4 regions of the Pseudoalteromonas sp. SG43-3 genome follow, and region 4 is predicted to be linked to each of the others. Evidence: predicted binding sites of a transcription regulator. Region 4 holds the regulator's gene; each other region holds the start of a gene.
The links. The regulator LexA, encoded in region 4, represses DNA repair genes until DNA is damaged. The targets are predictions, from matches to a motif close to TACTGTATNNNNATACAGTA.

Region 1: uvrD (DNA helicase II) is a predicted target of LexA. The motif match lies at 2,841-2,860, and genes of this name have one in related genera.
Region 2: H5157_RS08180 (YebG family protein) is a predicted target of LexA. The motif match lies at 1,474-1,493, and genes of this name have one in related genera.
Region 3: ruvC (crossover junction endodeoxyribonuclease RuvC) is a predicted target of LexA. The motif match lies at 1,764-1,783, and genes of this name have one in related genera.

What each region holds. Positions count from the first base shown of each region.
Region 1 covers NZ_JACJFC010000005.1:230,610-238,806, forward strand. The annotation lists gene nudE (ADP compounds hydrolase NudE) at 1-483, opposite strand, end outside; gene yrfG (GMP/IMP nucleotidase) at 545-1,192, shown strand; gene H5157_RS06700 (dUTP diphosphatase) at 1,208-1,831, opposite strand; gene H5157_RS06705 (YacL family protein) at 1,912-2,280, opposite strand; gene H5157_RS06710 (hypothetical protein) at 2,397-2,621, opposite strand; gene uvrD (DNA helicase II) at 2,925-5,090, shown strand; gene H5157_RS06720 (GNAT family N-acetyltransferase) at 5,068-7,137, shown strand; gene H5157_RS06725 (chemotaxis protein) at 7,241-8,089, shown strand.
Region 2 covers NZ_JACJFC010000007.1:69,141-77,337, reverse strand. The annotation lists gene dsbB (disulfide bond formation protein DsbB) at 88-606, shown strand; gene H5157_RS08190 (DUF6170 family protein) at 608-910, shown strand; gene H5157_RS08185 (helix-hairpin-helix domain-containing protein) at 935-1,231, opposite strand; gene H5157_RS08180 (YebG family protein) at 1,546-1,863, shown strand; gene putP (sodium/proline symporter PutP) at 2,137-3,615, opposite strand; gene H5157_RS08170 (EAL and HDOD domain-containing protein) at 3,947-5,173, shown strand; gene H5157_RS08165 (VacJ family lipoprotein) at 5,319-6,050, opposite strand; gene ccmI (c-type cytochrome biogenesis protein CcmI) at 6,060-7,313, opposite strand; gene H5157_RS08155 (cytochrome c-type biogenesis protein) at 7,314-7,775, opposite strand; gene H5157_RS08150 (redoxin family protein) at 7,775-8,197, opposite strand, start outside.
Region 3 covers NZ_JACJFC010000028.1:40,519-48,715, reverse strand. The annotation lists gene ruvB (Holliday junction branch migration DNA helicase RuvB) at 1-563, opposite strand, end outside; gene ruvA (Holliday junction branch migration protein RuvA) at 571-1,188, opposite strand; gene ruvC (crossover junction endodeoxyribonuclease RuvC) at 1,191-1,715, opposite strand; gene H5157_RS18860 (ABC transporter permease) at 1,845-4,346, opposite strand; gene H5157_RS18855 (ABC transporter ATP-binding protein) at 4,336-5,049, opposite strand; gene H5157_RS18850 (arylesterase) at 5,050-5,673, shown strand; tRNA gene H5157_RS18845 (tRNA-Pro) at 5,785-5,861, shown strand; gene H5157_RS18840 (replication initiation protein) at 6,066-7,130, opposite strand; gene H5157_RS18835 (helix-turn-helix domain-containing protein) at 7,208-7,426, opposite strand; gene H5157_RS18830 (dual specificity protein phosphatase family protein) at 7,713-8,192, opposite strand.
Region 4 covers NZ_JACJFC010000019.1:72,034-80,230, forward strand. The annotation lists gene H5157_RS16370 (cytochrome c oxidase subunit 3) at 1-412, opposite strand, end outside; gene H5157_RS16375 (cytochrome c oxidase assembly protein) at 448-978, opposite strand; gene ctaD (cytochrome c oxidase subunit I) at 978-2,570, opposite strand; gene coxB (cytochrome c oxidase subunit II) at 2,570-3,712, opposite strand; gene lexA (transcriptional repressor LexA) at 4,196-4,813, opposite strand; gene H5157_RS16395 (PaaI family thioesterase) at 4,981-5,421, shown strand; gene H5157_RS16400 (hypothetical protein) at 5,422-5,802, opposite strand; gene H5157_RS16405 (hypothetical protein) at 6,116-6,841, shown strand; gene H5157_RS16410 (chaperone modulator CbpM) at 6,904-7,224, opposite strand; gene H5157_RS16415 (DnaJ C-terminal domain-containing protein) at 7,224-8,192, opposite strand.

The DNA of each region.
Region 1 (8,197 bases), on a different contig from region 4:
TAATGACTGCCACTGAGTTAATGGCCACTTAACAACAACTAGCGGCTCTGGTTCGTCACCAATAAGGGTTTGAGGGTATAATTGCTTAGCAAATAAAATATGCATTGTGGCATTAAAGTAACTCGGCGCCATTGTTACTGTTCTTAATGGTTTAAAATACTCAGCGCCAAAGCCAATTTCTTCTTTAAGTTCTCTGTTAGCAGCTTGCTCTGGGGTTTCGCCCGGATCGATTAAGCCTTTAGGAAAACCTAACTGGTAATTGTTTGTGCCCGCACAGTATTCACGTACAAGTAGTAACTCATTATCTGCACTTAACGGAACAATCATCACTGCTCCCCGGCCACCGCCGCGAATTCGCTCATACTGGCGCTCTTCGTTATTAGAAAACTTTAACTCTAAAGACTCCACAGTAAACAGGCGACTTTTAGCAACAACATTGTTACTGAGGATTTGTGGTGGTGTTGGGTGCTTTTTCTGTGTCATTGGCGTTAATTTGCTATCATGGCAGTTAGTTCAATAATAAACCTTATAAGTTGAAATTCCTATGTTAAATTGGTCAAAAATCGATACCGTTTTGCTCGACATGGATGGAACATTACTCGATTTACATTACGACAGTCATTTTTGGCTTAACGTTATCCCTGCGCAACACGCATTAGCTAGAGGCATTAGCCTAGATGCAGCTAAAGCAGATATTTTAAAACGCTATCAAGCTGTGAGCGGTCAAATACAGTGGTATTGTTTAGATTATTGGGAGCAGCAATTAAACTTGCCTATAATGGAGCTTAAACGAGAGTCTCAGCATTTAATTAAAATGCGCGAAGACGTACCTCATTTTTTAACCGAGCTTAAAAAAGCAGGCAAAGAGTTAATTTTACTTACCAACGCCCACCCTGAGAGTGTCATGCTGAAATTTGAGCATACAGCGATTGATAACTACCTAGATGGTGTAGTGTCTACTCATGAATATGGAGTAAGTAAAGAGCAGCAAAGTTTGTGGCACCAAGTACAAAAAGACTTAGGGTTTAATAAGCAGCGCACTTTGTTTGTAGATGACAGTGTGCCGGTATTAAATGCCGCACGAGAATACGGCATCGAGCACTTACTTGCAGTTGCTAACCCTGATAGCCAACAACCACATAACGAAATAGCCGATTACCTGAGTGTTACCGACTATCGTAAGATTATTTAACTCAGTTTACGTGGGCTAGATTTTTGGGTAACGCGCTTCAAGGCCTTGGTATACTAACTTTGCAAAATCTGCATGTTCTGTATCAAGGCTTTTAACTACTTCAACTAAATGCTCGTTATCTTCTTGCCCGTTCCATTCTTTAATATAGCTACCATCTTTGTAGCCGTGATCTTGGCGGAAAAAGTTTAACGTATTTTTACCTACGTAGCCGCGATATAAATCATCAATATCCATACCCATTTGCGCCATACAGCCGGCAAAGGCAGCGGCATTAAACGTTTTATCTGCAACGGCGGAAGCCGCTAATATTTCTAGCGTTTGTTTAAAGTCATCCGCTTGTTGAGCATTACTAAGCTCAGCTTCAAGTTGCTTTGCTAAGTCTTCGTAGCTAGTTTTGCCGTCAATTCTAAGCGATAGACCAAAATGAAAAATATCAACCAACTCTAAAATAACTTGTTCAGTATCTGGTGTTTGTTTTTTCCACCATTTCCAACCATGATGATCCAGCATTTCAGCGCACTCAACCCAAATAGCGCGGTACCATTCGAATCCTTGAGTAAACCATTGCTCATGTACTTTAGTGTTCATGGCGTTTTGCATTTCTAGCATAACTACTAGCTTGTTTAAATTGGCAGACATATTCATTCCTGTCGTTTTTGATTAGTGTAATAGTACCGATAAAGGAAGCTTAACGCATCAGCACTATCTTAATATGTAGTTTACTTTGAGCCGCTAAATTCAGCCCATGAATCAATTAAATCAATGAAATCTTCAAAGCCACAACCACTACTTAAACCATTTTCTTCAAGCGCTAAATCGTCATCTTGATACGCTATTAGGTCTTCACTGTCTTGATGAAGCGCATGGGCTTCAAATAGTGCTTCGTCTTTGGTTAATATTAAATCTATTTCTTGGCCTTTTAGCGTTAGCGGCTCATAGCTTGAACTCACCGATGCAATAAGCGCTTGAACCATAGCTACTTTGTCTTTGCCTATTTCTTCGTTTAGCCAGCGACCAATAATAGCGTGTTCACTACTTATTTTAATACGTAGCCCACTAATAGGGTCGCGAATAAATTGATATTCCATAGGATTTGCCTGTAAATCTTTAATTGCGTAATTATATACGTAAACGCCCGCAAACCACAGGACATATAAAGTAAAATAGCGCCACAAGGGCGCTATTTTATTCAACTTTAAAGCAGTTAACTTCGCGATCTATAACGCGCTGCGTCAATAATCGACCATAAGTAAATAATAGGCACTAGTACAAAACCTACAAGCACATAAATTAGTGCGTAACTTATTATAATAGCGAGTGCAAAAAATATAGCCGCTAAAATACGCCCTTGCACTAACTGCCCTAAACCAGGAAAAAATATATTACATAATGCTGCGATTACGTTACCGCCAGAACCTTGATCTGCCATACTAACCTCTGTATTTATTTGATTTTATAATTATTTACTTACACACTCTATGCCAATTTATTAAAGCTTACAAATCAAATAGTTAAATTAGTCTAGATTTAGAGAGTTAGTAAATTTTGCTAACTTTAGGTCAAATTAGCAATTTTTATTGTGCGTTTACGCTTTTTTGTTTGTTCAAAAAATTATCAAGTTACTCGTTTTTAAGGCTATTTTATAAATAGCTGTTTATAAAAACAGTATTTTATTTAGCCTAACAAAAACACCTGTTATACTGCCCACAATATTGATTAAAAAGGCGTAACGATGGACGTTTCACAATTACTCGATGGCTTAAATGACAAACAACGCGATGCCGTTGCAGCCCCACTACAAAACATGCTGGTATTAGCAGGTGCTGGGTCTGGTAAAACACGAGTGTTAGTTCATCGTATTGCGTGGCTTATGCAAGTTGAGCAAGCATCTGCTTACAGTATTTTTGCCGTAACCTTTACTAATAAAGCGGCTAAAGAAATGCGCAGCCGCGTTGAAGAAACACTAAAAGCCCCTGTAGGTGGTATGTGGATTGGTACGTTCCATGGTTTGTCGCATCGTATTTTACGTGCTCATCACCGTGAAGCTAACTTACCAGAAGCCTTTCAAATTTTAGACTCTGACGATCAACTTCGGATGATCAAGCGCTTATTAAAATCGATGAATATCGATGATAAAAAATGGCCCGCCAAACAATTTGGCTGGTACATCAGCGCTAAAAAAGATGAAGCACTTCGCCCTAAAGATATTCAAGCATACGATATTAACGAGCAAATGATGCTGCGTGTTTACGCCGCCTACCAAGAGGCCTGTGATAGAGCAGGCCTAGTAGATTTTGCCGAAATATTACTACGCAGCTACGAAGTGTTAAAAAATAACCCAACGTTACTGCGTCATTATCAGCAACGCTTTGCACATATGCTCGTAGACGAGTTCCAAGATACAAATACCATTCAATATGCTTGGTTAAAGTTACTTGCAGGCGATACAAGCAGTATCATGATTGTAGGCGACGATGACCAAAGTATTTACGGTTGGCGCGGTGCTAAAATCGAAAATATTAAACGATTTTTAACTGACTTTAGCGCAGAAACCATTCGTCTTGAACAAAACTACCGTTCAACAGCAACTATTTTGAAAGCGTCTAATGCATTAATTCAAAATAACTCAGAGCGTATGGGTAAAAGCTTATGGACCGACGGTAACGATGGCGAGCCAATTTCTATTTATGCGGCATTTAATGAGTTAGACGAAGCACGCTTTGTAAGTAGCAAACTACGAAGCTGGTTAAATGCAGGTAATGCCCTACAAGATGCCGCAATTTTATACCGTAGTAACGCGCAATCTCGTGTACTTGAGGAAGCCATGCTGCAAGAAGGCTTAAAATACCGTATTTATGGGGGTATGCGATTCTTCGAACGACAAGAAATTAAAGATGCGTTGTCGTACTTACGCCTAGTAGGTAATCGTCAAGACGATGCCGCGTTTGAGCGTGTAATTAATACGCCAGCACGCGGTATTGGCGATAAAACATTGAGCCATATACGCGATTGTGCACGAGCAGAATCGTTACCGCTTTGGTATGCCGCAAAAGCAATTGTAGAACAACAGCATTTATCTGGTCGTGCTTCTGGTGCAGTAAGTAAGTTTGTAGAACTCGTTGAACAAATAGAAGATAAAATTAGCGACCTAACTTTGCATGAGCAAGCCAAGTACACAATTCAAACCTCAGGCTTAATGGCAATGTACCAAGCCGAAAAAGGTGAAAAAGGCCGTGCTCGCGTAGAAAACTTAGAAGAGCTAATTAGCGCTTGTGATCAGTATGAGCTGCCTGAAGACGAAGAGTACAGCTCACCTTTACAAGGCTTTTTAGCCCATACGTCACTTGAGTCAGGTGAAGGACAAGCAGAAGAACACGAAGACGCCGTACAAATGATGACGCTTCACTCAGCTAAAGGCTTAGAGTTTCCGCTAGTGTTTATGGTAGGCGTAGAAGAAGGCATGTTCCCTTCTCAGCAAAGCAACGAAGAGTCGGGTCGCTTAGAAGAAGAGCGCCGCCTTTGTTATGTAGGCATGACACGAGCAATGGATAAGTTATACATTAGCCATGCTGAGAGTCGCCGTTTATACGGGCAAGAAAAATACCATAGCCCATCTCGCTTTTTACGCGAAATCCCTGAAGACTGCGTAGAAGAAATCCGTATTAAAACACAGGTTTCTCGCCCGCCTGCCGCTGGGCGTTTTAGCGCATCAGTTAGCCATGCCGCATTTGAAGACAGTGGCTTTAACTTAGGACAACGCGTACTGCATGCTAAGTTTGGTATTGGTACTGTACTGAATTATGAAGGTAGTGGCGCACAATCTCGCGTACAAGTTAACTTTGACGACCTTGGTAGCAAATGGTTAGTAACGGCCTATGCACGATTACAAGCGGTATAAAGCACACCTAAATGAGTTAGAGCAACAATTAGCTGGCGCGTATCATCGTCAGCTAGTGTTGATCACGGGCAGCCCAGCTTGGTGTTATGAAATACTTAACTCATTAATAGATGAAAACAATACACTTGTTGTATCAAAGCAGTGCGCGATTAAAAATTCGTACTGGCCTACTCGCACACACCAAATTTTAGGGCAAGAATTTGCTCATGCTGTTTACGATGGTTTTAGTGGTTTGCACCCTGATAAACTTGCAGCACTTGCCGGCACCGTTAAAGCAGGCGGTATACTGTTTTTATTACTGCCTGAACTAGATGATTTAGCCTCTTGGCAAGATCCCGCATTAAGTACAGTGCAATCACACGGTCAGAGCATTGACTACAGCATATTTAATCAGCGTTTCGCAACTATTATTAAACCGTTACCCGCTTTTCATTTGAGTGAAAAAAGTGGCTGTATTAATCATAACGCCAGCTATGTAGCTCATAATAAAATTGATTATCAACCACAGCAAAACTGCGTTGATCAAATAGTAAAAGTAGCCAACGGTCGTGCCAACAGGCCTTTACTTATTAATGCTGATAGAGGCAGAGGTAAGTCGGCAGCACTTGGCTTAGCCGCGGCAAAACTAACTGATAAAAAAGTAATTATTTGCAGTACTCAGTTTAAAGCGACCCATAGCAGCTTTAAACATTTAGCCCAAGAGTTAAGCCTTCAATACAACGCTGAACATAAACAGCTCGCCAACTTGCACTACGTTGCACCTGATGCGTTATTAAACACACTACCTGAGTGCGATTTACTACTCGTTGATGAAGCTGCAGCAATCCCTGTTCCGTTATTACTACAAATGCTAGCTCATTACCCTCGTATAGTATTTGCAAGCACTCTGGTTGGGTATGAAGGCAATGGTAGGGGTTATACCATTCGCTTTAGTAACTATATTAAAGCGCACTATAAAGCCTCTAAAGTTGTAACGCTTGATGAGCCACTGCGTTTTGCTAAACACGATCCCCTCGAGAAGCACATTCGCACCTTACTTGCACTCGATGCAGAATATATAGAGTTAAGTAGTGATGAATTAGAGCAGCCAATTCATAGCGAAGTAACTCAGCAATCCCTTGTAAACAATGAGCCTTTACTGCAACAAGTTATTGCCCTACTTGCACTGGCTCACTATCAAAGTAGTGTCAACGACTTACGCCAACTACTAGACGCACCATCGCAAAGACTATTTATTAGCAAAATTAATAATCAATTAGTTGGCGTATGCTTAATCGCCATAGAAGGTGGTTTGAGTGAAGAACTTGCCCTACAGGTTATAAGTGGAGAGCGCCGTCCGCAAGGACATTTAATGGCGCAAGCACTCTCACAACTTAGCTTTAATAATGACTGTTTAACACAACTGAGCGCCCGCGTTGTACGAATAGCGATTGATCCGAGTTCCCACAATATAGGACTTGGTAAAAAGTTACTTAGTTATTGCGAATCGCAGGTAAAAAGCCAATGTAGTTGGCTTGGTGCAAGCTTTGGGGCAACAGCGCAGTTACTTAATTTTTGGCAAAACCTAGGGTTTGATACTGTAAAATTAGGTTATCAACGCGATAAAAGCACCGCTGAACATTCGGCGCTTGTGGTTAAATGCTTAAGTGACAAAAGTACAATTCTTCAACCCCTAAAAAAGCAGTTTAAAAACGATTTCTTTTATGCTCTTTTAACACACTTTAAAACACTAGATTGGCAACTCGTGAATATTATAACTGAAGGATTTAGCGACGAGTTAATAAGCCTAGAGACTCACGACCGATTAGCGCTGCTCACTAAAAGTAACTTCACTCAATTTAGTATCTCTGCAACTCTTTGGCAGGTAGTGAACCAGTCACCTTCTTGTATATCTCAATTAACAGAGTCGGATAAACAACTTTTAATAAAGCTAGTACTTCAAAATGAAAGTAATGAAAAAGTGATTCAACACTTAGGTTTATTAGGAAAAAAGCAGCTTGAGAATCAATTTAAACGTGCCATAAAAAACCTCACTAGCACCATCTAATAATTTCTAGTTGCCCTATCTCTGTTAAATTTTATCCATCTTTAAGCTATTTATTTAATTTGTTCTATCCTTAAAGCATTAATAGGTAAATTAAGATAAAGGCATGGAATTAATAAACTTTAAAGTGGGCTGCAAAACAATTTCACTTAAAATACTCGATATTTTATTAACAGAGCGCTTTGACAATAATCTAACAACTTTACCCAACAATAATAAAAGCTTTATTGGTGTTAAAGATTATATGGATATACCAACGCCTGTTTTTGATTTAGGTATTATTTTAAATAATATCTCAACTGAACAAAGTAATGCGCATGTACTAAAGCAACTAAGAATATGGCAAGACAAACTATTAAACTGGTTTAATACCCTTCAAAGCAACTTATTAAATAGCTCGGCTTCTATTTCAAATAATGACGCCGAACTACAAGATTTTGTTTTGTTTTACAAAGAATTCAACACCGACAATGAAGACTTAAAATTAACAATGTCTCGGCTTGACGAGCCCTTCCAATCATTACTAGAAACAGCGAAAGCAGCCATAGCAGCCCATAATCGAAGTGATGATAAACACACATCAGCTCTGCTCGACAAAATTAAGCGCAGTAGTCTAATTCAGCTTGAGCGTTTATTTGAATCCGCTAAAGAGCAAATAACCTTAGACTATAAACCTATTATTGTTTTCACCACCAAAGATGGATTAAATCCACATGTTGGTTTATTAGTAGATAAAGTTGAAGATAATATCGACTATAAAAAAGAAGACATAAAGCCACTGGATAAGCTCACTGAGGTTGGTTTTGATCTAGACCCACAAACTAAAAATATGATGCTAGGATTAATCAAGCTCCCCCAAAAACACAGTGTATTAATTGATCCAAGTGTAATATTTAAACCAACCCAAATAGAAGAACCCGAAAGTGAAGGAACCCAAGCTTACGGATTATTTTAAATAGCCTTTAGATTTGGCTATAAACTTTAGTACTGGAATAATGAGCTATTCCGCTCAACTTGTACATTTAGATGAATAGAAGAATCGAGTATGTAATGTCCGTTACTC
Region 2 (8,197 bases), on a different contig from region 4:
CGACTTCGGTAGCTTTTTTTTCCTTTTTGTTGCTGCATACTTTATCCTACGTCATAATCTAACGTCCTATTAAAACGCGGAATTTTTATGAACTGGCTTGCACAATTACCTACCCAACGAACCCCGTGGCTTTTATTTACAGCTATCGTTTTTTTACTTGAAGTTACCGCTCTTTTCTTTCAATACAAAATGGGGTTAGCGCCTTGCATAATGTGTATATATCAACGCACTGCAGTATTGGGGTTATTAGGCGCAGGGATTGTAGGCTCAAGTAAACCACAAAGTAAAACTGTGCGTATGATAGCGTATGTTATTTGGGGAATATCGAGTGTTTGGGGATACTTAATTGCTCGCGAACATATTGATATGCAGACCACCACAGACCCTTTTGCATTTAGCTGCGAGTTTGAACCAAATTTCCCATCATTTATGCCACTACATGAATGGATACCTAGCTTTTTTCAAGCTACCGGGGATTGTGGAAATATAGATTGGCAGTTTGTTGGCATGAGCATGCCTGCTTGGATGGAAGTGATATTTGGGATTTTCTCACTAACGCTATTTATTATAATTATTGCCCGTTTATCAATTAAAAAGTCGATTTAATATGTTTACATTTTTTTCAAGCCAATTAGACCAGCTTAAGCATTTAAAAGTACGCCAGCGTCAAGACGTAATTGCGCTTGCATTAAGTCAGCTATCGCCAACTGATAAAGTTCTATTGCGTATTATAAAGTTGCTATTACTTAGCCCACTATTTTTAATATTCACTGTATTTAAAGGTTGGATATTAATACCATTTTTGATACTTGGCGGATTGTGCTATCCACTATTAACTACACCTATTGAAATTAACTTTGCTAAAAAGCACTTAAGCGATGCGCTAAAACAATTTAATCAGGGCGCCTAGCACCCTGATTACTTTTTAGAAATATTAAAGTGAAAGTTTCCCCTCTAATTTAGCTAAAAGTTTTTTGCCAATCCCTTTAACTTGCGATAAATCACTAACGCTTTTAAATTCGCCATTTTCTTCACGATAATCCACAATTGCCTGCGCTTTTTTCTTACCTATACCAGGTAACTTAGCAAGCATCTCTGCATCAGCATTATTTATACTAATTGTCTCAGCTTGAGGCATTTGCTTAGTTACTTCTGATAATTGTGCATACGCGGTAGTCGCGGGTAGTAAACATAATAAGCTTATGATGAGTAAATTTTTTAACGTTTTCATTAAACTTGCCCTTATTCTTCTTTTCTTAATTTTGAGTATTGCTCAGGAAATCAATAAATAAGGAACTGTAAAGTTCATCACTTAAAGTGTACCTAAACGCATTATCACTATGATCCGAAATCCTGAAAATGCAGCTGGTACAACAAAGTGATTGCTTAACTAAAGTAAAGTTACCGTTTTTTGTCAAATTTAAGACACCTAAAAATTAATACTTCGCGCTTGCAAATTTACTTACAAACCATTACTGTACATAAAAACAGTAATCTAATGGTTTTTTAAAAACCACGGTGCCAAGCAATTTTGCAGGAGAAATCATGGCTGTTGTTGTTAAATATGTTGTAGAACGAAACGGAGTCGAGCGTATGACGTTTACTACCAAAAAAGAAGCGGATGCTTATGACAAGATGCTCGATATAGCAGAATCACTTGAGCTGATGCTAGAAAAGGTAGACGTACCGCTTAGTGAGCAACAAATTGAATCACTTGCTTTAGAAATAGCGAAAAGCAAAGATGATTTTATGACCATATTAAAAGGTGGCAAAGATCCAGCTGTTACCAAAGCGCCAGCAAAAAGTAAAAAGTCAGATAACGTTGCATCATTTGAAGATAACAACGATAAAAAAGTAAGTTAATTCATAGAATGCTCCCTCCTCGAACGGGACAAACTAAATAAAAAAGGGAGCAACTAAGTTGCTCCCTTTTTTATTATACCAATTCGCTTAATTAAATGATCTCTTTGAGGGTGGAAAAACGTGTTGATAGCTAGGCAAAAATTCGATATTTAGTTGTTCTAAATGAGAATTTTTTAACGCCGGTAGCAACACGTTTAGCCCCGCAAAATGATTAAGTATTATTGCGGATTGGTATTAATTACTACTCATTTTAAAATAAATAGTAATTGCTAATTAAAGCTCTTTTTCTACTTCATCAAATAAAGCAGTGATATTTTGCTCAGGCTCTTTTGTTACTAAGCTAACAACAACAATTGCAATACTCGCTAAAATAAAGCCCGGTACTATTTCGTACATAAAGCTACTTAAGCTTTCACCATTGATAGTAAATGGTCCATATATCCAAATTAGCACAGTAAATGCGCCTACTAACATACCAGCTAACGCACCAGCAAAGTTCATGCGTTTCCAATAAAGGCTAAACAATACAAGAGGTCCAAACGCAGCACCAAAGCCAGCCCACGCATTACTTACTAGGTCTAAAATAGAGCTATCTCTGTCGTAAGCTAAATAAATAGCGAACATAGCAACTACGGCAACACTAATACGGCCAACAGCAACTAGCTCTTTATCACTGGCATCTTTACGTAAGAATGTTTTATAGAAATCTTCTGTTAATGAACTTGAACTAACCAATAATTGAGATGAGATAGTACTCATAATCGCAGCCAAAATTGCAGCAAGTAAAAAGCCAGCAATAAGTGGGTGGAACAGCAACTCAGAAAGAATTAAGAAAATTGTTTCAGGGTCTTCAACTACAATGTTGTTCTCATAAGTATAAGCTGCACCAAATATACCAGTACCAACAGCACCAATGGCAGCAACAATCATCCATGTCATACCAATACGGCGTGCTTTAGGCATATCTTTAACACTACGCACCGACATAAAACGAACAATGATATGTGGTTGGCCAAAATAACCTAAACCCCAAGCCATTGCAGAAATAATACCTAATGCAGAACCTGCACCAATCCAGTTAAGCATATCTGGATTTACGCTATGTAAAGTTGATTCTAAAGGTTGTTCAAGCAAAGAGTATGCAACCGTTGGTACTAGAATAAGTGCAATGAACATAATACAACCTTGCACAAAGTCAGTTAAGCTTACAGCTAAAAAACCACCAAACAAGGTATATAAAACAACTACGCCCGTTGTAATGTATAAACCCATCTCATAAGTTAAACCAAATGAGCTTTCAAACAATTTACCACCAGCGACAACACCAGATGAAGTATAAAGAGTAAAGAAAACAATAATTACCACAGCTGATACAACACGTAATAGGTTGGATTTATCATTGAAGCGATTTGAAAAGTAATCTGGGATGGTTATAGAGTCATTTGCTTTTTCAGTGTAAACACGTAATCTCGGTGCAACTAACAGATAGTTTAACCAAGCACCAATCACCAAGCCAATTGCTATCCATGTACTACTAAAACCAGTAACAAACATCGCACCAGGTAGGCCCATTAAAATCCAGCCACTCATATCAGATGCACCTGCAGACAGTGCAGCTACACTTGGAGATAGATTTCGTCCACCTAACATGTAACCAGATACATCGTCAGTAGATTGCTTATATGCATATAGTCCGATACCTAACATTACAATAAAATATAATGCTAGTGAAATAATCATTCCTGTTTCCAAATTAGCCTCCGCATAATTATTAATAATAGGCTTTAATCCAAATAATGACTCTTAAAATTTTATAGTTAAGACACTATTGGGGTAAAAACCATTCTCGCTGACTATATCATGCTTGATAATAAAATCTCCAACTTGTTGCCCTCACCTGATACAAAAATACTCATGTTGAATAATTTTAAAGCGAATTGGTGAAATATAATAAATTAAATACTAGAAAGCCCTTAATTTTTAATGATAATTTATTAATCTAGCAAATATACGTAATGCTATTTTGAGTCTTTTGCCATATATTATTACAATAACTAATTAGATTACTCTTACGGAACTGTTTATGTATTTTTACGCTGCACGCCAACCTATTTTAGACAGAGATAAAAAGCTCATCGGATATGAACTTTTATTTCGCGATGGCGTTGATAACGTATTTCCCGATATAGACGGTGACGAGGCAACTACACGACTAATTGAAGGTAGTCAGTTTAATTTCGGCTTAGAAGATTTAACCGACAATAAACCCGCCTATATAAATTTCACCCTAGAAACGCTATCAAAGGGCTACCCAACACTACTGGGCAAAGATACTGTAGTTGTAGAAATCCTTGAAACTGTGCAACCTGGGAAGCGATTATTAGCCATAGTGAAAGATCTAAAAGATAAAGGTTACACTATTGCTCTTGATGACTATATTCATCAGCCTGTTTGGCGCCACTTTTATCCATTTATTGATATTATTAAAATAGACTTTTTAGCATCTGATATAGATACAATAAAAACGGTTCTTAATGATTTAAAACTGCACTCGCATATTAAGTTACTTGCCGAAAAAGTAGAAACCTATGAAATTTACCAACAAGCTCTAGAGCTTGGTTTTGATTATTTCCAAGGATTTTTCTTCTCCAAACCGGAAATGGTACAAAGTAAGGCTCTACCGCCTTCAGAAATGGCATTAGCTGAATTACTTTACGAAACATCAAGCGTTGATATGGATCTTAAAAAAATCACTGATGTGTTTGAGCGTGATGTAAACCTATCTTACAAATTACTTAGGTATTCAAATTCTGCTGCCTTTGCAAGGCGTGCTGAAATAAGTACCATTAAGCAAGCCCTTATAGTGCTTGGCGCTAACGAAATTAAAAAACTATTATCATTATTATTTGCAGCACAAGTATCAGCAGATAAACCTGTAGAGCTAATTAGGCTATCGCTTACGCGCGCTCGTTTTGGTGAGTTACTCGCTATATCCCATGGACAATTTAAAGATACCGGCATGGCATTTTTAACCGGTATGATGTCTCTTATGGATGCTATTTTAGATGAGAGTATGGAAAGCGTTATGAAAAAGCTTCCACTTTCGAATGACATAAAAGCAGCGTTATTAAACGATGAAGGCTTGCTGGCAAAATATTTAAACTTAGTTAAGTATTATGAACAAGCTAACTGGTCAGCCGCAAACGAATTAACGAAAGAGCTAAACCTAGGTGAAAAAGTTCCTGATGCCTATCATGAAGCACTGACTTGGGTTAATGAGCAAATGCAGTTAATAGTTAACGAAAAATAAGTAACCCGAACTCTGGTTAAAACATTTACTAATATATTGAATTATAATGATATCTAAGTTTATTTTTCTCTAGCCAAAGTTCAGATTATATAAACAGTCAATAAAAACGCCAGCATTTAGCTGGCGTTTTTATTAGTGGCTTCAATTATAAACTTTCTAAAAAGTCTTCATCAAAATCAGCTGGCTCTTCTTTAACTGGTGGATTGCCATCGTACAGCTCATAAATTTGACGCTGGAAGTAAATATCTTTTACAAATAAGTACGGATCAAGTGAATCATTTAATAGCCCTTCTTGTGGGATTAATGATGCACGCGCCTCAACTGCTTTTAAAACAAATACTAAAATAGTTTGTGGAGTCGTTAGCGCAACTTCAGGTAATACAAAGTTGTCGACTACATCACCGGTCAGGTTACGTGCTGTTGTTGGCCCCATACCTGGTAGCATTAAATAGGCGCCATCACCTACGCCCCATACACCCAACGTTTGCCCAAAGTCTTCATCGACTATTTCAAGACCTAGTGAGCTTGCAACATCAAAGATACCAAAAAGACCGACAGTAGAGTTAACTAAAAAGCGTGCTAAGCTCACGCTTGCATTACCCGGTTTACCTTGCAAACCCGCATTGATCATATCTACAGGTGCGGTGATATTACCTGTAAAATTAACAATACCGTTTCTTACCGGTACAGGCGTTACTTCAACATAACCTACAGCAACTGGGCGCAACAAATAAGCATCCAGTACATCCATATTAAAGTCATATAATGGACGATTAATACTTTGCAGCGGATCTCTGTCATCTACTTTGCTTTGAGGTACTTGAGCACAGCCGGCTAGTATCAATAAACATAAAAAAGTAAAACTGTGTTTTAACATCTAACGTCCTTAAGGTATTAATGTATCAATTTGAAGTTGGTAGTCACTTACACTTTCACGCTTTAACGCCTGTGAATGACCTTCTAGCTCACCAGAGCTTGGCATAACAGAGTCATCGATAGAAATACGCGCCGAAATAATAATATTTTCTGCACTAGATAAGTTAAGCCCTGCAACCATTGCACTACTATCACTCAACTCAACTGTAATTGGAAATGAATATTTAGTCAGCTTAACAGCAGCTAATGGCATTGGCGTACCACTTGCTGCTTTTGCAAATATAAACAAAATACCGTCTTTTGGCTGTTTATCAATAAGCTCTTTTGCAATGTCGACTGTAACTGCAATAGCACCCGTTGTAGTAGTAACTGGCATAACTGAGCCTTCACTTTGCATTTGTTGCTCAATATCAGCAATACGTTCGGAGATCATGTTATAACGTGAATCATTTTTTTCCATGCTCGCCAATAAAACTTCAAATGCAGTTTTAGCTTGCGGCCAATCTTTACGCTCATACGCTATCAGGGCTAGTAACGAAATAGCATCTAAATTAGTAGGCTCAACGTTTAGCACTTTTGAAAGCATACCTGCCGCGCGAGTCATATTAGCTTCGCTACCTTCAAGTAATAAAACCTGACTGTAACTAATAAGAACCTGCATATTATCAGGGTTCATACGTAGTGCTTTATCAAATGACTGCTGCGCCATGTCAAATTCATTAAGCGACATAGCCACTCGACCAAGTAGCATCCAAGCAACTTCATCATCGCCAGAGCGGCTAAGTTTAGTACGAAGCGCCAATGCAAAAGCCTGCAGCTCATTTTGACTAAGCGGCTCACCTTTTTGCATTACAGCACGCTCGCCATAATCAGCTAAATTATCCATTGCGTCATGCCAAGCCGAAATTTGCTGCTGACTGCCTGTAAAACTATAAAAAATCCCTGTAAGCGCAAGAACAAATGCACCGCCTGTTAAAGCAAAAATACGATTATTACCTTTGCTGTTAAGTGATTTCTCTGGTGATAGCTCGTTCAATAAGCGACGTTTTAATTCAATAATTGATTCTGCGTGATTTACGCTATCAATGCGTTGATTATCTAAATCAGTTTGCAAATCGACTAAACGCTGCTCATAAATACTAATTAATTCAGCATTGGCGTTATGAGTAATCGTTTGAACACGCTCTTTTTTTAAAAAAGGTATCATAACAAAGCTAAGAGCAACCAGTGTGAGTAAGGCAAAACACGCCCACATTAAAATCATTTAGCTTTGCTCCTGACGTTTATTTTGTTCAATTAGCTTCGCTAGCAGCATTTCATCGTCGCTGCTCCATGTTTGTTTTACTGATGCTTTTCGTTGGCGAATAACAATAAAACCAAAGCCAACAATTACAATTAACACAGGTAGTACCCACAGCACTAAAGTCGCTGGTGTAACAGGTGGGTCGTAATGAACAAAATAGCCAAAGCGGTCAATCATATAATCAATCACTTCGTCTTTGCTTTTACCTTCTTTCACCAATACGAGTACTTTATCGCGCAAGTCTTTAGCAACAACAGCGTCGGAGTCCGCAATGTTTTGATTTTGACACTTAGGGCAACGTAGTTCTTTGGTTAGCTCTTCAAACAATATTGCTTGTTTGTTGTTATCAAATTGATAGCGATCTTGCTGTGCAAACGCCCCCATGCTTACAAAAAGGCTAAGCGTAAGTAGTAACCACTTCATTATTTAAGCTCCTGCATAATTGGCGCAAATTTAGCACGCCATACTCGCGGATTTATATCACCGGTGTGATGTAACAAAATAGTGCCGTTCTTATCGACTAAAAAAGTTTCTGGCGCACCCGACACGCCTAAATCCAACGACAAAGTACGGTGTAAATCTAAAATATTAAATTGGTAAGGGTCACCTGCACGTTGCAGCATATCAGTGACTTCGCTGCGAAGTGATTGCATATCAAACGGGCCATCAAAATCAGCGTCGTAACCTTGTACGTAATATAGTCCAATAATTTTAACGCCTTGCTCACGTAACTTAGTTAAATAACCAAGCTCGACTAAACATGTTGGGCACCACGTACCCCATACATTTAATAAGTAAACTTCACCTTTTAACGACTCGTTAGTCCACTGCTTATTGTCTTGCAT
Region 3 (8,197 bases), on a different contig from region 4:
TCTTCTACAGAATAAAACTCTAATCGCTGCACAATTCCAAAACGGTCACGCAGTGGCGATGTAAGCGATCCTGCTCGTGTGGTTGCACCAATGAGTGTAAATGCAGGTAAGTCTAATTTAATAGAACGCGCAGCTGGGCCTTCACCAATCATTATATCAAGCTGGTAGTCTTCCATTGCGGGATACAGTATTTCTTCAACTTGCGGGCTTAGCCTGTGTATTTCATCGATAAACAGTACATCGCCCTCTTCTAAATTAGTAAGTAGAGCAGCTAAATCGCCTGCTTTTTCAAGTACAGGGCCTGATGTTGTTTTAATACTTACGTGTAACTCATTGGCTACAATATTTGCAAGCGTGGTTTTACCAAGCCCAGGTGGGCCAAATATTAATAAATGATCAAGCGCTTCACCACGGGTTCGGGCAGCTTCAATAAAAATTTCCATTTGCTGCTTAACATGAGGCTGGCCTCTGTAGTCGGCTAAAAGTTTTGGTCTTATTGCACGATCTATAGAGTCTTCATTTGTTTTTTCAGTCGCATCAATTAAGCGATCCGCTTCAATCATGGGTTACTCACAACATAGATTTTAAAGATTCTCTAATAAGAACCTCAGTAGACATATCGGGTTTACTTATCGATTTTACTGCTTTTTGAGCTTGTGGCAATTTATAACCTAATGCAAGCAGTGCCGATACGGCATCATCCGCTGCATTATTAGCAATTGTCGCATCGCTCATTGGCTCTATTACTGCGCTGTCACTAAATGGCGTAAATAAATCATTACCCCAATCTTTTAGCCTGTCTTTCATTTCGAGTACTAAACGCTCGGCTGTTTTTTTACCTACACCGGGTAATTTAACAAGCGATGTTGAGTCTTCGTTATTTACACAACTTACAAATTGTTTTGCCGACATGCCCGATAAAATAGCTAAGCCAAGTTTTGGCCCTACGCCATTTGCTTTTAATAGCTCTCTAAACAAAGCACGTTCAACTTTATTATTAAAACCAAATAATAGTTGAGCATCTTCACGCACTACAAAGTGAGTGTAAACAATCGCATTTTCACCAATTTTTGGTAAATCGTAAAAACAGGTCATTGGCATTTGTACTTCGTAACCTACACCACTTACTTCGAGTAATATTTCTGGTGGCTGTTTTTCGACTAAAATACCATTTAAGCGGCCTATCATAATTATTTCCTTAAACGTCCTCTAACGGTTTTGCTTGCGCTGCCCGCTAGTTTAATTAAATTTTGTTCTGAGTGAGCGTGGCAAATCGCAATAGCGAGTGCATCAGCTGCATCGGCTTGTGGCGTACCAGGTAGTTTTAAAATATTTTTTACCATGTGTTGCACTTGAGTTTTATCAGCGCCACCGTTACCTACTACTGCTTGCTTAATTTGCCTAGCTGAATATTCAAATACGGGCAAGTCGGCCATTGCAGCACCTACAATAGCAGCGCCTCTAGCTTGGCCAAGTTTTAAAGCTGAATCGGGGTTGTGCGCCATAAATACTTTTTCAATGGCAAAGGTTTCTGGCGAAAACTGCTCAATAAGCTGTGTAATGCCTTGGTAGATCATTTTAAGCCTAACCGGAAAAGGATGATCGGCTAACTTAATACAGCCACTGCCTAAGTATGTAAATTTAGAACCTTGATGGGCAACAACACCATATCCGGTCAAACGTGAACCAGGATCGATCCCTAAAATGATGGCCAAACAGCGCTCCATTGTTATTATTTTTAAATTAAGCTAATAATGCCAGAGCACTGTATAAATTACCAGTACAAAGAAAAACAAAAATGCCCACGTACTAGGTGGGCATTTACAGAGCATGTTAGTTTAAGCTTACCCTAGGGCACGCACTAATCCTTGGGTATTTTGTTTAAGTGTTCGGGCAATCATTAAATAACCTAAACCTGCCACAAATACGCCGCCAGCTACCGGACCTATAATCCATATATGTGGGTGTAACTTACCTGCTAAATCAAACATTTGTTGCTGCACAATCAAAAGCGCTATATCACTAAAAAATGCAGCCACTAAACCAGCTAAACCGCCCAGTAATAAAAACTCATACAGGGTCGCGTTTTTAATTAATCGGCTTTTAGCCCCAAGCGTTCGCAGTATTACAATTTCTTGCATACGCTCACCTAAACTAGCTTGCACTTGCGATATAAGTACAAGCGCGCCACACAGCACTACAATTGCAAGTACGAAGCCAATGGCGAGCGATACTTGCGAAATAGTAGTTTGTATTTGCTTAACAAAGTTATCAATATCAATAGCTGTAATAGTAGGGTAAGTACGTAATAACTGGCTAAAATCACGCTTTTGGTCTGGGTTTATACGTACCGACGAAATATACGTTGCGGGAAAATCTGCAAGTACATCTGGGCTTAAAATAATAAAAAAGTTAGGTTTAAGCGTGGCCCAATTAACTTTGCGCACACTGGTGATTTTAGCATCGAACGACTGCGAACCAATTAAAAATGTTAGCGTATCGCCTATCTCAACATCTAAACGCTCAAGCATCGACTCCTCTACTGAAGCCTCAGCCATCGCATTTTCACCAAACCACGTGCCTTGTGTTACTTCATTTTGGTCAGGCACATCTTTAAGCCATGTAAGGTTTAGCTCACGACCAATACCTGCACGTGCTTCTTCGTCTTTTTTCTCGTTGTCTTGCAGCGATACAGAACGTGCTACCAGCTCGCCGTTTACCGCATTTACGCGCCCACGAATAGTGGGATAAAACTCTGATACCTGAATATCTTTTTGAGCTAAATATTCATTAATTGGCTCAAGCTCATTTTGCGTAATATTAACCAAAAACGCATTAGGCGCGTCGTTTGGAAGCTGCGACTGCCAATCAGATATCATGTCGTTTTTAAGTACCACTAAAAACAGCAGTAATTTAATTGCTAACGAAAAACTAATTAACTGTACCGCGTTCACATTGGCACGCTTTTGGATAGATGCAATTGCAAGCGACCAACTATTACCTGGCTTTAATCCTAGCTTTCGACCACCACCAAATATTAATTTAGATACTAAAAACAGCACACCAATTAGCGCAAGTGTTGATATAAACAAAATAAGCGTTATTTTTATGTTGTTACTAAATAACCACATTAATAAAAACACAGTTAGCGCACTCATACCTAAATGCACACGACTTACAGCCAACTTGTCACCTAAGTTACGGCGCAGTACTCTAAGCGGTGGAATATCAAATAAATCAAATAACGGTTTAATAGAAAACATAACGGCACAAATTACGCCAGTGCTTATAGCTACCAGCCAAGGTTTAAAGCCACCTAAAGGCAGCTCTGTGCCCATACTTTTTGATAAGTAACTTGTTGCTATTTCTTGCAAGCCATAACCAATTAACAGCCCAATACTTACCGCCATTGCACATACAAGCAATAAATGGAGCATGTATATTTTGCGGATCATTGAACGGCTACCGCCTAGCGTTTTCATCATCGCTACTGGGTCGTATTGGCGTTCACAATAACGTTTTGCTGAAACAGCTATAGCCACTGCGGCTAAAATAATGCCCAGTAAACCAGCAAGTAATAAAAAGCTCTCAGCGCGGTTTAAGCTGTTTGAAATGGGTGATTGGCGGTCTTTAACGCCATACCATTGTTGGTTTTCTTTCATTTGTGGTTTAAGCCACTCGTAAAAGCTATTTATGTCGGCCTCACTACCTGCATAAAGTTGGCGGTAATAAACTCGACTACCCGGCTGCACAACTTCAGTTTTTGCAACATCGTCAATATTAATAAGCACACGACGGCTACTTGAAAATACATTAAATGGCGCGTCTGGCTCTTCTACAATAACTTTTGAAACATTAAATAATGCCGCGCCAAGCTCTACTTGCGCGCCTATATCAATATTTAAACTGTAAAATACCGACTCACTTAGCCACACATTACCCGGCGTTGGCCCGCTATTAGCAACTTTAGTTTCACCGGTTAGGGTATCTTTAACTTTTAACTGCCCTTTTAGCGGGTACGCATTAGATGCCGCTTTTACTGAGCTAAACTGCATTTCATCATCGGCAAACAACATAGTGTCGAAATACACCATTTGCGCCGTTTTTAAATTTTGGCTCTGTGCTTGAGTAATAAAAGCGGTGTCCAGAACATGGTCGCTTGCAAGTACACGGTCTGCTGCAATAAAAGCACTGCTTTTTTGCGCAATACTTTGCCCTATTCGCTCAGTAACCATCGACAGTGTAAGCACGGTTAAAACAGCAAGGGCGATAGCTGCGCTTATAACCGTGAGCTCACCACGGCGAAATTCTCGCGAAAATAACTTAAGCGCTAACTTAACCCACATTAGCAACGTCCTCTACTTGGCTTTTTACCAGTAAACCCGCTTCTATTTGAATAATGTGCTCACATTTTTGTGCAAGCCCTTCATCGTGAGTTACCAAAATAAGCGTAGTACCGTGCTGAGTATTTAAATCAAATAATAAGGATTCAATCATTTTACCGTTTTTGCTGTCTAAATTAGCCGAAGGCTCATCAGCAAATAGTATTTTAGGTGTACCAATAAATGCTCGCGCAATAGCAACACGCTGCTGTTCACCGCCAGAGAGTTGCGACGGGTAATGATCAATTCGATGGCTCAAGCCTACTTTTTCAAGCAAAGCAATTGCTTGCTCTTTTGCATCACTTTCACCAGCGAGCTCTGCTGGTAGCATAACGTTTTCTAGTGCCGTTAAGCTTTGTACTAACATAAACGATTGAAACACAAATCCAATTTTAGCCGCGCGCAGTGCAGCACGCTCTTCTTCATCTAAATTGTGTAATGGTTCACCATCTAAAAATATTTCGCCGCTGCTTGCGGTATCCAGCCCCGCTAATAAACTGAGTAACGTTGATTTACCAGAGCCCGACGTGCCAACAATAGCAACAGACTCACCATGCTTGACATTAAAGCTGATGTCGCTGAGGATGGGCAGCTCACCTTCAAAGGTAGAAACTATTTTAGACAAACCATTAACCTGAATTATATTTAATTGAGAAAGCGCTGACATATGACTCATTCAATCCTTCGTTTAGTATTCATTTTATTTTTAGTTATCAAACCGCTGAGCGCAGCAGCCGACAACACGATTTTAATACTCGGTGACAGTTTAAGCGCAGCCTACGGACTTCAACAAGAAGAAGGCTGGGTAAAATTGTTACAAGATAAATACGATGACGAACAAGCCGACATTGAACTTATCAACGCCAGTATTAGTGGCGAAACATCTGGTGGAGCCCTACGCCGTTTAGATGCATTGCTTGAGCAATACGAACCCACTCATGTACTTATTGAGCTAGGCGCTAATGACGGTTTACGTGGTTTCCCCGTTAAAAAAATGCAAACTAACTTAACGTCTCTTATTCAAAAAAGCCAAGCAGCTAATGCGATGACCGCCTTAATGGAGATTTACATTCCCCCTAATTACGGCCCGCGTTACAGTAAAATGTTTACTGACACTTTTTCGCGCGTTAGCGAAGAAACAAATGCGCATTTAATGAACTTTTTTATGCTCGATATTGCCAGCCAACCTGAGCTAATGCAAAACGATAGTTTACACCCTAACAAAAAAGCTCAGCCATTAATACGAGATGAGATGTATGACTCGATCAAAAAGTGGCTAAATAAAGACTAGCTAATTAATACACCGCAAGGGCGCCTTTTTAGGCCTCTTGCGCAATAAACACCCAAACAAACAATCGCTTATTGATTTTTAAAAAAATACACGTACTATTGCAAACAACGTCGGTATGTAGCGCAGCTTGGTAGCGCACTGTCATGGGGTGGCAGGGGTCGAGAGTTCGAATCTCTCCATACCGACCATTTAATTTATTTAAATATTAAGTACTTATAATTTAAATAAAATACATACTGCTACACGTACACTAAATATTATTAATACATGTAGCATATATGTAGCTTCACTACTTACAGCTAATTCAGCTCGTTCATATGTAGTTATTAGATAACTTTAATATGTAACATCATGTCCTATCTTATTTCCTAATACCCTGATGTGCAGCATAATTAACATATTTCTAGTAGATGTTTATATTTAGCAACAGCTTGTCGAGTCATTCCTATTTCGTTGGCTATAAGTACCTGTGAAGGCTTTTTCCCTTCACTTTGTATCTTCGTTATTGCTCTAGTAATTTTTTCCTCTGTGTTTGTTCTACGTGCTTTGTGTGTAAACTTAGCTCCCTGCTGTTGAGCAAGTTTTTTAGTTACGATCTTAATTTGCAGTAAAAATAGTCCGGCTCTCCCACGGTTATTTGACGAGCTATATTTGAACCAAGTGAAATTAGCCACACTCTTAACAATCCCTTTCAATTCGGAGTGGTTTAATGGGTGGGTTTTAGGAAGGTCTGACGAACTGAACTCATTACAAGACTGAGCAATATTAAATAAATGACTTTCCCATTGTTCATATGTCCAATTCTCTTTCGCATAATTAATACGTTCGTATGCTATGAATCTAAGCTCATGAAATACCATACAGTTTCGCGACTCAGCGACTAAAGACCAATCAAAGTCATATCGGCGTTTTTTTGTCACCTTTGTTAAATAATTATTTAATTCATTTAGACTATATTCATGTGCATGAAGGAAAGATGTATTCCAACTCGAATTTAAAGGGTTTTTACTCAAAGGGCCGTAATAGGATGTATCAGCGCCTAATTGCAATGTCATCCCCTTTCTTACATCATCTAAAAATCTGACTGGTTTTTCACACGATGCATTTGATGAAGGTACAAATTGAACTGCATAAAATAGATGCGCGCCACCAACTACTTTAGAGCTATCAGCTCGGTCTAAGCCACTTACAATTATATTTGGAGGCGGTAATAACTTATCTTCCCAGCTAAAAGTGTTTTCATCATCAATGTCAAAAACCAACCAGAACACGATGTTTTTAGGGTTTATCTGAATATATTTATGAGTTTTTAACGCTAAATCACCATACCGATAACGTGCTTCATGTTTTATATCTGCACTAAGTGTTCTAGGTGGTGTGGTTTGAAATAATCGTTGTGTTAAAAGCAACTGAGCACACTTATTCTCAACCATTAATGGCTGTACTGCTGAATTCATAATAAAAATACCTATGTCAAAAGTAATCAACATGGCAGGCAAGAAGTTTAATTTGCTATGCCTGCCATACTAGCAAGCTATGTGCGGTCACCATATTTGCGAAGCCAAGTATCTAAAGTCGACTTTTCAAATAGTAATTTGTTACCTAACTTAATACTTTCAGGCGAAAGTTTTTTAGCTAACTGGTGATCCCCCGCTTTTAAAGCGGCTTTACTTTTATTACGAATATTATAAATATGTTGAGTAGAACAGCTTAAATAAGCAGCTGCTTGTTGAGCGGTAATATATCCAGGCATAACAATCTCCAATACGTTAAAGAAGCGAAGAAATGCGCCACATAGATATGGCTTAATTTCATACACAAACGTGTATGTACCTCGTTACGTATTGAAGGCAGCCCGTAAGCGCCTGTTTTTTCACTGTGAAAGTGATAAGTAGAATGTTCTGAACTTAATTAAATAGGGAAATTTCTTCGCGTTATAAATAAGCATATAACATATGCTTATTTATAAATTTAAATTACTTAGGAGTATAAATCAAGCAATTTAGCCTCTAACGGGTTTGAACTTTATAACGCCCTCTTTATAACCAACGTTGTTGAATGTAGCCCAAATTTCCAAATTTAGGTTTATATTCACTGTAGTAGTTTTCACGAAATACTTTATCCGCGTCTTCCCTATCTATTAAACCATTTTCAAGCAAATACATTAAAGCAATAGATGGGCTTCGAGATTCACCTAAGCTGCAATAGATAAATACTTTTTCTTCATTGTCTAAAGCTCTTTTTATAAAGCCTAACGCAGGATCGATCATTTCATTACTTACATATGCAGGGTTATCACCATCAATCATGTTTAAATAAATCGCTTCCTCCGTTTCTTTAAATAAGTAGTAAGGGTTATCTTTGTTGCATCCCCTGCCACTCCAACCAACAACAGATTGGTGAGTTACATGACCATTTGCTCTGTTTAAAGCACAAACAATTTTCATGCCCTTTGATTTGGCAAGCTCATATTCTTCTTTAGTACCTACGTAAATTTCTAAATCGCCAATTCTTTTCATAATAA
Region 4 (8,197 bases):
AAACGGCTTCAAAAGTAGGCCATAATACCTCGTTAGTCATTGCATTATTGCCTGCGCCTCCAAGCCAAGGTACCGACAATACCCGTGCATAAAAAAGCGCACCAAAAAAGGCCATAAAAAACATAACTTCAGAAAAAATAAACCAGCTCATACCTTGTCTAAAAGAGCGATCCATTTGTGCTGAGTACAAACCTTGGTCTGACTCACTAATTACATTTTTAAACCAGCTAAACAACATATACACAAGTACAGCAATACCGGCATAAAGCAGATAAACCCCGCTACCACCTTCTTTACCTACACTCATAACTGTTAAGCCTGCCCCTACTGCAATAAAAAACAATGCAACAGCACCTACAATAGGCCACGGACTTTGCTCAGGTACGTAATAATGCTCATATTCTTGATTCATTTTATTTACTCCTAGTTTCACACTAGTTTAAAAAGCTAGTTATTATTTGCCACCAGCTGTTCACTAATATCAAATACGGTATAAGATAAAGTTAATTCTTCAATGTCGCTTGGCAGTGCGGTATCAACATAAAAAAGCAATTTAAATTCAAGTTCTTCCCCTGCTTTTAGAGGTTGCTGATCAAAGCAAAAACAGGCTATTTTATGTAAATACTTTGCCGCTTTACCTGGCGAGACTGATGGTACAGCCTGCATTACTTTATCCAGATTGCTGTTATTTTTAGCACTAAACATTACTTCACGCATTGCACCGGGTTTTACCACTACACTGTATTCTTTTGATTTGACTTCAAACGGTGCACCACTTTGTGCGTGAGTAGTAAAGCTAACGCCGACTTCTCGGTTTTGTACTATTTGTGTACTTTGCTCTGCCTGCTCAAGCGAAGGTTTTCCATTAAGCCCTGTTACATCACAAAACACGTCATACAAAGGTACTAAAGCAAAGGCAAAGGCAAACATGCCTATGCAAATAAGTACCAAACGTTTGAGTAGCGGTGCGTGTGTCATTACTTAATTACCGGCGGCGTAGAAAAAGTATGATATGGCGCTGGAGAGCCAACTTCCCACTCAAGGCCTTCTGCCCCTTCCCATACTTTTGCAGGCACTTTATCACCGCCACGCGCGCATTTAATTACCACAGCTACAAACAACAATTGCGATAAACCAAAGGCAAATCCACCAATACTTATGATTGCGTTAAAGTCGGCAAATTGAAGTGCATAATCGGGAATTCGACGCGGCATACCGGCAAGCCCTACAAAATGCATAGGAAAAAACAGTACGTTCACGCTCACCAGCGATAGCCAAAAATGCCATTTAGCCAATGTGATATTAAACATATTGCCCGTCCACTTGGGCAGCCAGTAATAAGCCCCTGCCATTATCGAAAATACAGCCCCTGTTACTAATACATAATGAAAGTGCGCCACTACAAAATAAGTATCGTGATATTGAAAGTCAGCAGGTGTAATTGCCAGCATCAATCCCGAAAAACCACCCAAGGTAAACAGCACAATAAACGCAATACTAAAAAGCATTGGCACTTCAAAAGTTATTGAGCCTTTCCACATTGTGGCAACCCAATTAAATACTTTTACTCCTGTAGGTACCGATATAAGCATGGTCGCGTACATAAAAAACAACTCGCCAGCGACCGGCATCCCAGTGGTAAACATATGATGCGCCCAAACAATAAAGCTAAGTAGCGCAATTGAGGATGTGGCGTAGACCATTGATGCATAACCAAAAAGTTTTTTACGAGAAAAGGTAGGCACTATTGTAGATATAATGCCAAAGGCAGGAAGAATCATTATGTATACTTCAGGGTGACCAAAAAACCAAAAAATGTGTTGGAACATCACCGGGTCGCCACCGCCTGCGGCATCAAAAAAGCTGGTCGCAAAATACTTATCGGTAAGTACCATAGTGACAGCCCCTGCAAGCACTGGCATTACGGCTATTAATAAAAAGGCAGTAATTAACCACGTCCATACAAATAAGGGCAACTTCATCCATGTCATGCCGGGGGCACGTAAGTTCACTATGGTTACAATCACATTGATTGCGCCCATTATCGAGCTAATTCCCATAATATGTACGGCAAATACAAACAATGCAGTATTATCATTACTGTATGTTGTGGACAGTGGTGCATAAAAAGTCCAACCAAATGCAGGACCCCCACCAGGCATAAATAACGATGCCAATAGGATTAAAAACGCAAACGGTAAAATCCAAAAGCTCCAGTTATTCATTCTTGGCAATGCCATATCTGGCGCGCCAATCATGAGTGGTATCATCCAGTTAGCAAGGCCTGTAAAGGCGGGCATAACCGCACCAAACACCATAATTAAACCATGCACTGTGGTCATTTGATTAAAAAAGTGAGGGTCGACCAACTGTAAACCTGGTTGAAATAATTCAGCCCTGATCACCATGGCCATTGCGCCACCAATTAAGAACATGGTCAGCGAAAAAATTAAATATAAACTACCTATATCTTTATGATTAGTTGTGTAAAGCCAGCGTTTAAAACCTTTAGCTGGGTGATGAGCATGATGAGCTTCATTGGCGTTAGGTTGTTCTACTATGCTACTCATTAGTTCGCCTCCACTTTGGCATCAAGTGCTGTCTGTATTTGACTCGGTTGAATAACATCACCCGTATCATTACCCCACGCATTACGTTTATAAGTAATAACCGCAGCTAATTGCTTTATAGATAACTGCTTGGCAAAAGCTTGCATTGCCGTACCGGGTCGTCCATGGATAACTACATCAATGTGATCTTTTATATCGCCAAGCACTATCGGGCTGCCTTTAAGTGCAGGAAATACGCCCGGTAACCCCATGCCAGTAGGTTGATGACATGCAGCACAATTAGCCATATATACTTGTTCGCCTAAAGTCATTAATTCTTCTTTTGGGAGGGTTTTATCAAGTAATGCGGCATCTGCTAATGCTGCTTTTTGTTTAGCCTGCTTTGCATCTGTAAGCCATGTTTTAAAATCAGCCTCAGATTTAGCGACCACCACAACGGGCATAAAGCCATGGTCTTTACCACACAACTCAGCACATTGGCCTCGGTAAGTACCTTCTTCGTTTATGTTCGTCCATGTTTCGTTTATAAAGCCGGGGTTCGCATCTTTTTTAACTGCAAAATCAGGTACCCACCAAGAGTGAATAACATCGTCAGAAGTCATTAAAAATCGTACTTTTTGATTTATTGGCAGTACAAGAGGCTTATCAACCTCAAGTAAGTAGTTAGGATTTTTATCTGCAAGATTCGCGATTTCATCTTGCGGGGTAGATAAAATAGAGTAGAACTCTACATCTTCGCCCATATATTCATAATGCCATTTCCATTGCGAACCCGTAATTTTAATAGTGAGATCAGCTTTGCTGGCATCTTCCATTGCAATTAGGGTTTTAGTGGCTGGTACTGCCATAGCAATTAAAATAACAAACGGAATTGCAGTCCAAAGTATTTCTACTTTAGTGCTTTCGTGAAATTGGGCAGGTACAGCCCCTTTAGATTTACGGTGATGAATAAGTGCCCAAAACATAATTGCGAACACTATCACCCCAATCACACAACATATTATAAATATGGTCATGTGCAGCTGATATACATTATTGCTTATATCGGTTACGCCTTTGCGCATATTGTATTGGCTGTTAGCCAAAACTGGGTGCGAAAAAACACATAATATAAGCCACAAGGTAGAGGTCAGTTTACCCATGTGACGGCTCCTTTGATGCTATTGCGAATGCAAAGCGAAGAGGCATACGGCTTAAACGCCAATTCGTTATTTTTATTTTTTTAGCCAATCTTATTTAATATTGATTGGTTTTGCTGCGCCAACAACGAGTTTGTGTATATTGTGTGTTCTCAAAACTAAAAAGCTGTGAGTTATTATTAGCTCAGCACATTAACAATTAGCTAAAAAACGAACAACAAGCAAGTTTTAGTATAAAAAACAATCAGGTGATATTGAATAATTAATAAAAAATCGGTAATCAACTGGGCAACAGGAAGTTCAAAATATGAGCAAAACAAAGGGGTTTAACGCATTCGGAGGGGGAAAATATAAGTGCAAAAAAGTTTACAGCTTAAATAGTCAGTGGGCTGTTTACGCCCTTTTTTTAGTACAAATTCTAAAACAAAAATGCGTACTAATTAGTACGCATTTATAAAACTGCTTGTTTAAAAGCTATTTTTAAAGTCACATCCAATCAGCGTTTCTTATAACGCCAACGGCTAAGCCTTCAATATTAAAAGACTCATTCTCAAGATCTACTTCAATAGAGTCAAAATCGTCGTTTTCAGCATGAAGTAATACTTTACGACCCGCTTTCTCAAGACGTTTTACAGTTACGTCTTCGTCTAGGCGAGCAACAACAACTTGTCCATTTTCAGCGGTTTGAGTACGATGTACAGCAAGTAAATCACCATCCATAATACCAATATCTTTCATGCTCATACCGTTAACGCGTAGTAAAAAATCTGCAGCCGGTTTAAACATTAATGGATCGATTTTGCAGTGACTTTCAACGTGCTCTTGCGCCAAAATAGGTGAACCAGCAGCAACACGCCCTATAAGCGGTAAACCTAATTGTTCTGGCTCTTCTTCTTCAATTAATTGAATACCACGGCTTGCACCTGGTTTCATTTTAATTGCGCCTTTTTTAGCAAGTGCTTTTAAATGTTCTTCAGCAGCATTGGCACTTTTAAAACCTAATGTTTGCGCTATTTCAGCACGTGTAGGAGGCATACCAGTGTCTTTAATAAAAACTTTAATTAGTTCGAGTATTTGAGCTTGGCGGTTCGTTAATGGTCGCATACAACTGGTTTTCCATACAGTACATTTAACTGTGAGTATATACAGTTAAATAAAAATCGCAAATTTAAATTAAGCCTTAAAATAGCTAAAGTAATTTCACTTGTGTACATTTTAGGGATATAACTAAAGCTAAGTTTATAAATGATTAAAAATGCAAAGGAGACATTATGAGTATTTGGTACCAGCCCATCACCTTAGAGCTGTGCAAGCAGTTAGAACAAGGCATTAATGGCCAAGGAACATTAATGAAAACTATGGGGATAGAAGTCACAGAAATTGGCGATGATTATTTGGTTGCCACAATGCCGGCAATTCCTGAGCATCATAACCCAATGGGGATGGTTCACGGCGGTGCTAACGTTGTACTTGCCGAAACAGTTGCCAGCTATGCCGCTAACTTTGTTGTCGATTTTACTAAATTTTACTGTGTAGGACAGGAGATTAGCGCAAGTCATTTAAAAGCATCTCGCAACGGCACTTTAACAGCAACGGCAAGAGCGTTTCATATTGGCAAACGTAGTTCAGTGTGGGAAATAAAAATTACAAATAGCCGCAATGAGCTGTGCTGCGTATCAAAAATGACCGCAGCAGTCGTAGAGCGAAGATAGTTACTTTTCGATTGGGTAAATGGTAATTTCCATACCCGCACCAATCGCAGATATACGCAATAATGTATCTGCATCTAAGGCTTGATTAAAGCACTTAGGAGAAGTCCCTGATTCAAAACCAATATCAAACGTTCTACGTGAACAGCTTAACCATTGCTTTAGCGCGTTACGCGAACACGATTCAATAAGCTCACATATATGGTTTATGGCTTTATCAGGTGTGCTCACCTCACCTGTAGCTTCAATACGCGCTAGTTGACGGTATTCGTCTTTGTCATAATGTAAAATCGTCGCGACTTTTTTCAAGTCCGCCACTAGCAAACTAATATCTTGCTTTGATTCAAGCTCAAGATCTACATTTAAAAATTGAATTTCCGACATCGTTTCGTATTTATCCTCTAATAATTTCATTGCAAACTTTAACGCAGTTTTACCGTTATACCAAATCAACTATGCTCTATTAACCACTTTATATGGATATTTCGCAGCTTTTAAGTATTTTTTAGCATTTAAAGCTGGCTGGATATAAAACATTCAGCTCAATTAAACAGATAAGTCATGTTAGGAATTTAAGTGTAATCTTTTTTATTTTTAAATGATTACAGTAAGCTATAGTTTAAACTGCGACAAAATGTCGCAGTAACTTATCCCATTAATGTAATAAACTAGCTTCTAAAAATAATAAGACTAAAACATGAATAAAAAAATATTTAAACATGCTCGCAAGTTACATAAATGGTTAGGTTATTTATTAGCACTACAAATTTTAGCATGGTTACTAGGTGGTTTAATTATGAGTGCAATCCCTCTTGATAAAGTTCATGGGGAGCATCTTGCAACACGTACTCTTAATAACCCATTTACGCAGGCTGATTATGTTGCCTCCCTTGACGATATTGCCTCTCAGGTGGTTAATCCAACACAAATAATTTTTGAGAACTTCTTAACTACACCACTTATTACTGTCTTTAGTAATAACGAGCAGCAAAGCTTCAATGGCATAACAGGCCGACCATTTGAACCGCCAACTAAAATACAAATTACCGCAAATGCTAAAGCACACTTACTTATTGACGCTCAAGTAACAAGCGCTGTACTACTAAAGCAAGGTATGCGAGAAGTTGGATATAAAACCAATGTTTGGCAGGTACAATTTGACGACACATTTAACACAACACTGTACTTGTCAGAAAATAACGGCAAAGTTGTTACCGTTCGCAGCACGCTATGGCGAATATTCGACTTTTTTTGGATGTTACATATTATGGATTACGATGAGCGAGAGAATTTTAATAATCCACTACTTATTAGCTTTTCAGCAACTAGCGTACTTTTTTGTTTAAGTGGAATATTACTACTAATACAAAATATACGACTAAAACGATTTATCCGAATTAAAAATAAGAATAAATCAAAGTAGTCATATTGGTTTTTGAGAGCTAGCGCCCACTTATCAAAGAGTAAATAAGCCTAGGGCTTATTTTATTCCAAGTGCTTAAATCGACTCAAATGTCGCTTTAACATTTCGTTTTCGAAAATCAACTCATCACGCTCATCCAGCAATTGTAAAACTAAAGCTATTGCCGACCAATCTAACGAAAAGTCATGTTGGATACGGGCCGCTTTTTTAACTAAGGTCACTGCAGATACCGTAAATTGCCACTGCGTAACATGATCCCCCTCAATTGGAACCGCAATATTATGCTCAACTAGCTCATATAAAATTGCTTCGCTAATATCACTGCTCAAACATAGCTCTTTGCTAGTAAGTAAATCGTCTTTTTGTGTCACGATAATTTGCATTATGGCTTGCTCCAGTTATTACGGGGATCAAAGTGAGCTTTTTTGGCTAATTCTTCCCACAGTTTTTTACTGGCATCATCAACAGATGTTGGATTAACAATTTTAAGCACAGCAAATAAATCACCTTTAGCTTTTTTACTCATTAATCCCTTACCTTTAATACGCAAGCGTTGACCAGACTGACTATTAGAAGGAATAGTTAATTGGATGTTTCCTGTCAACGTAGGTAAATTTAGCTTTGTACCAAGAGCCGCTTCCCATGGTGCAAGAGGGACAACTATATTTAGGTTATGACCCTCAACATCAAATAATGGGTGAGGCACTAAACTAATTTGTAAATACAAGTCGCCATTTTGCCCATTAGCTGACCCTAATCCGCCTTGCCCTTTTAGTCGAATTCGCTCGCCATTTACTGAGCCTGCAGGAATTTTCACTTTAAGTGATTTTTTAATTTCAGTGACACGGCCACTGCTGTCTCGCTGCGGTAACATAAACTCAACAGGCTTCACGGTATCAACTAAAGTCTCTTCAAGAAAAATTGGGAACTCTATTTCCACATCTTGTCCTTTTTGCGCGCGAGCGGCGTTACTTCTGCTCTGCCCGGAACGATCGAATCCACCAGCTCCGCCAAACATTGAATTAATAAAGTCAGAAAACTCTTGGTCGGTTTGAGGATCGCTTTGCTGATAATTACTTTGCGAAGAGGCATTGTTACCACCATAATGGCCTTGCTGTTGACGAGCACGATTTTGTTGGTGACGACGTAACTCGTCGTATTTTACCCGTTCTTCTTTGTTATGGATGACTTCGTAAGCTTCTGCTATTTCTTTAAACTTATCTTCTGCTTGAGGCTCTTTGCTTACATCTGGGTGATATTTTCTGGCTAACTTTTTATAAGCAACTTTAACCGCTTTATCATCTGCATCAGGCGATATTCCAAGCACTGCATAATAATCAACAAATTTCATTTGCA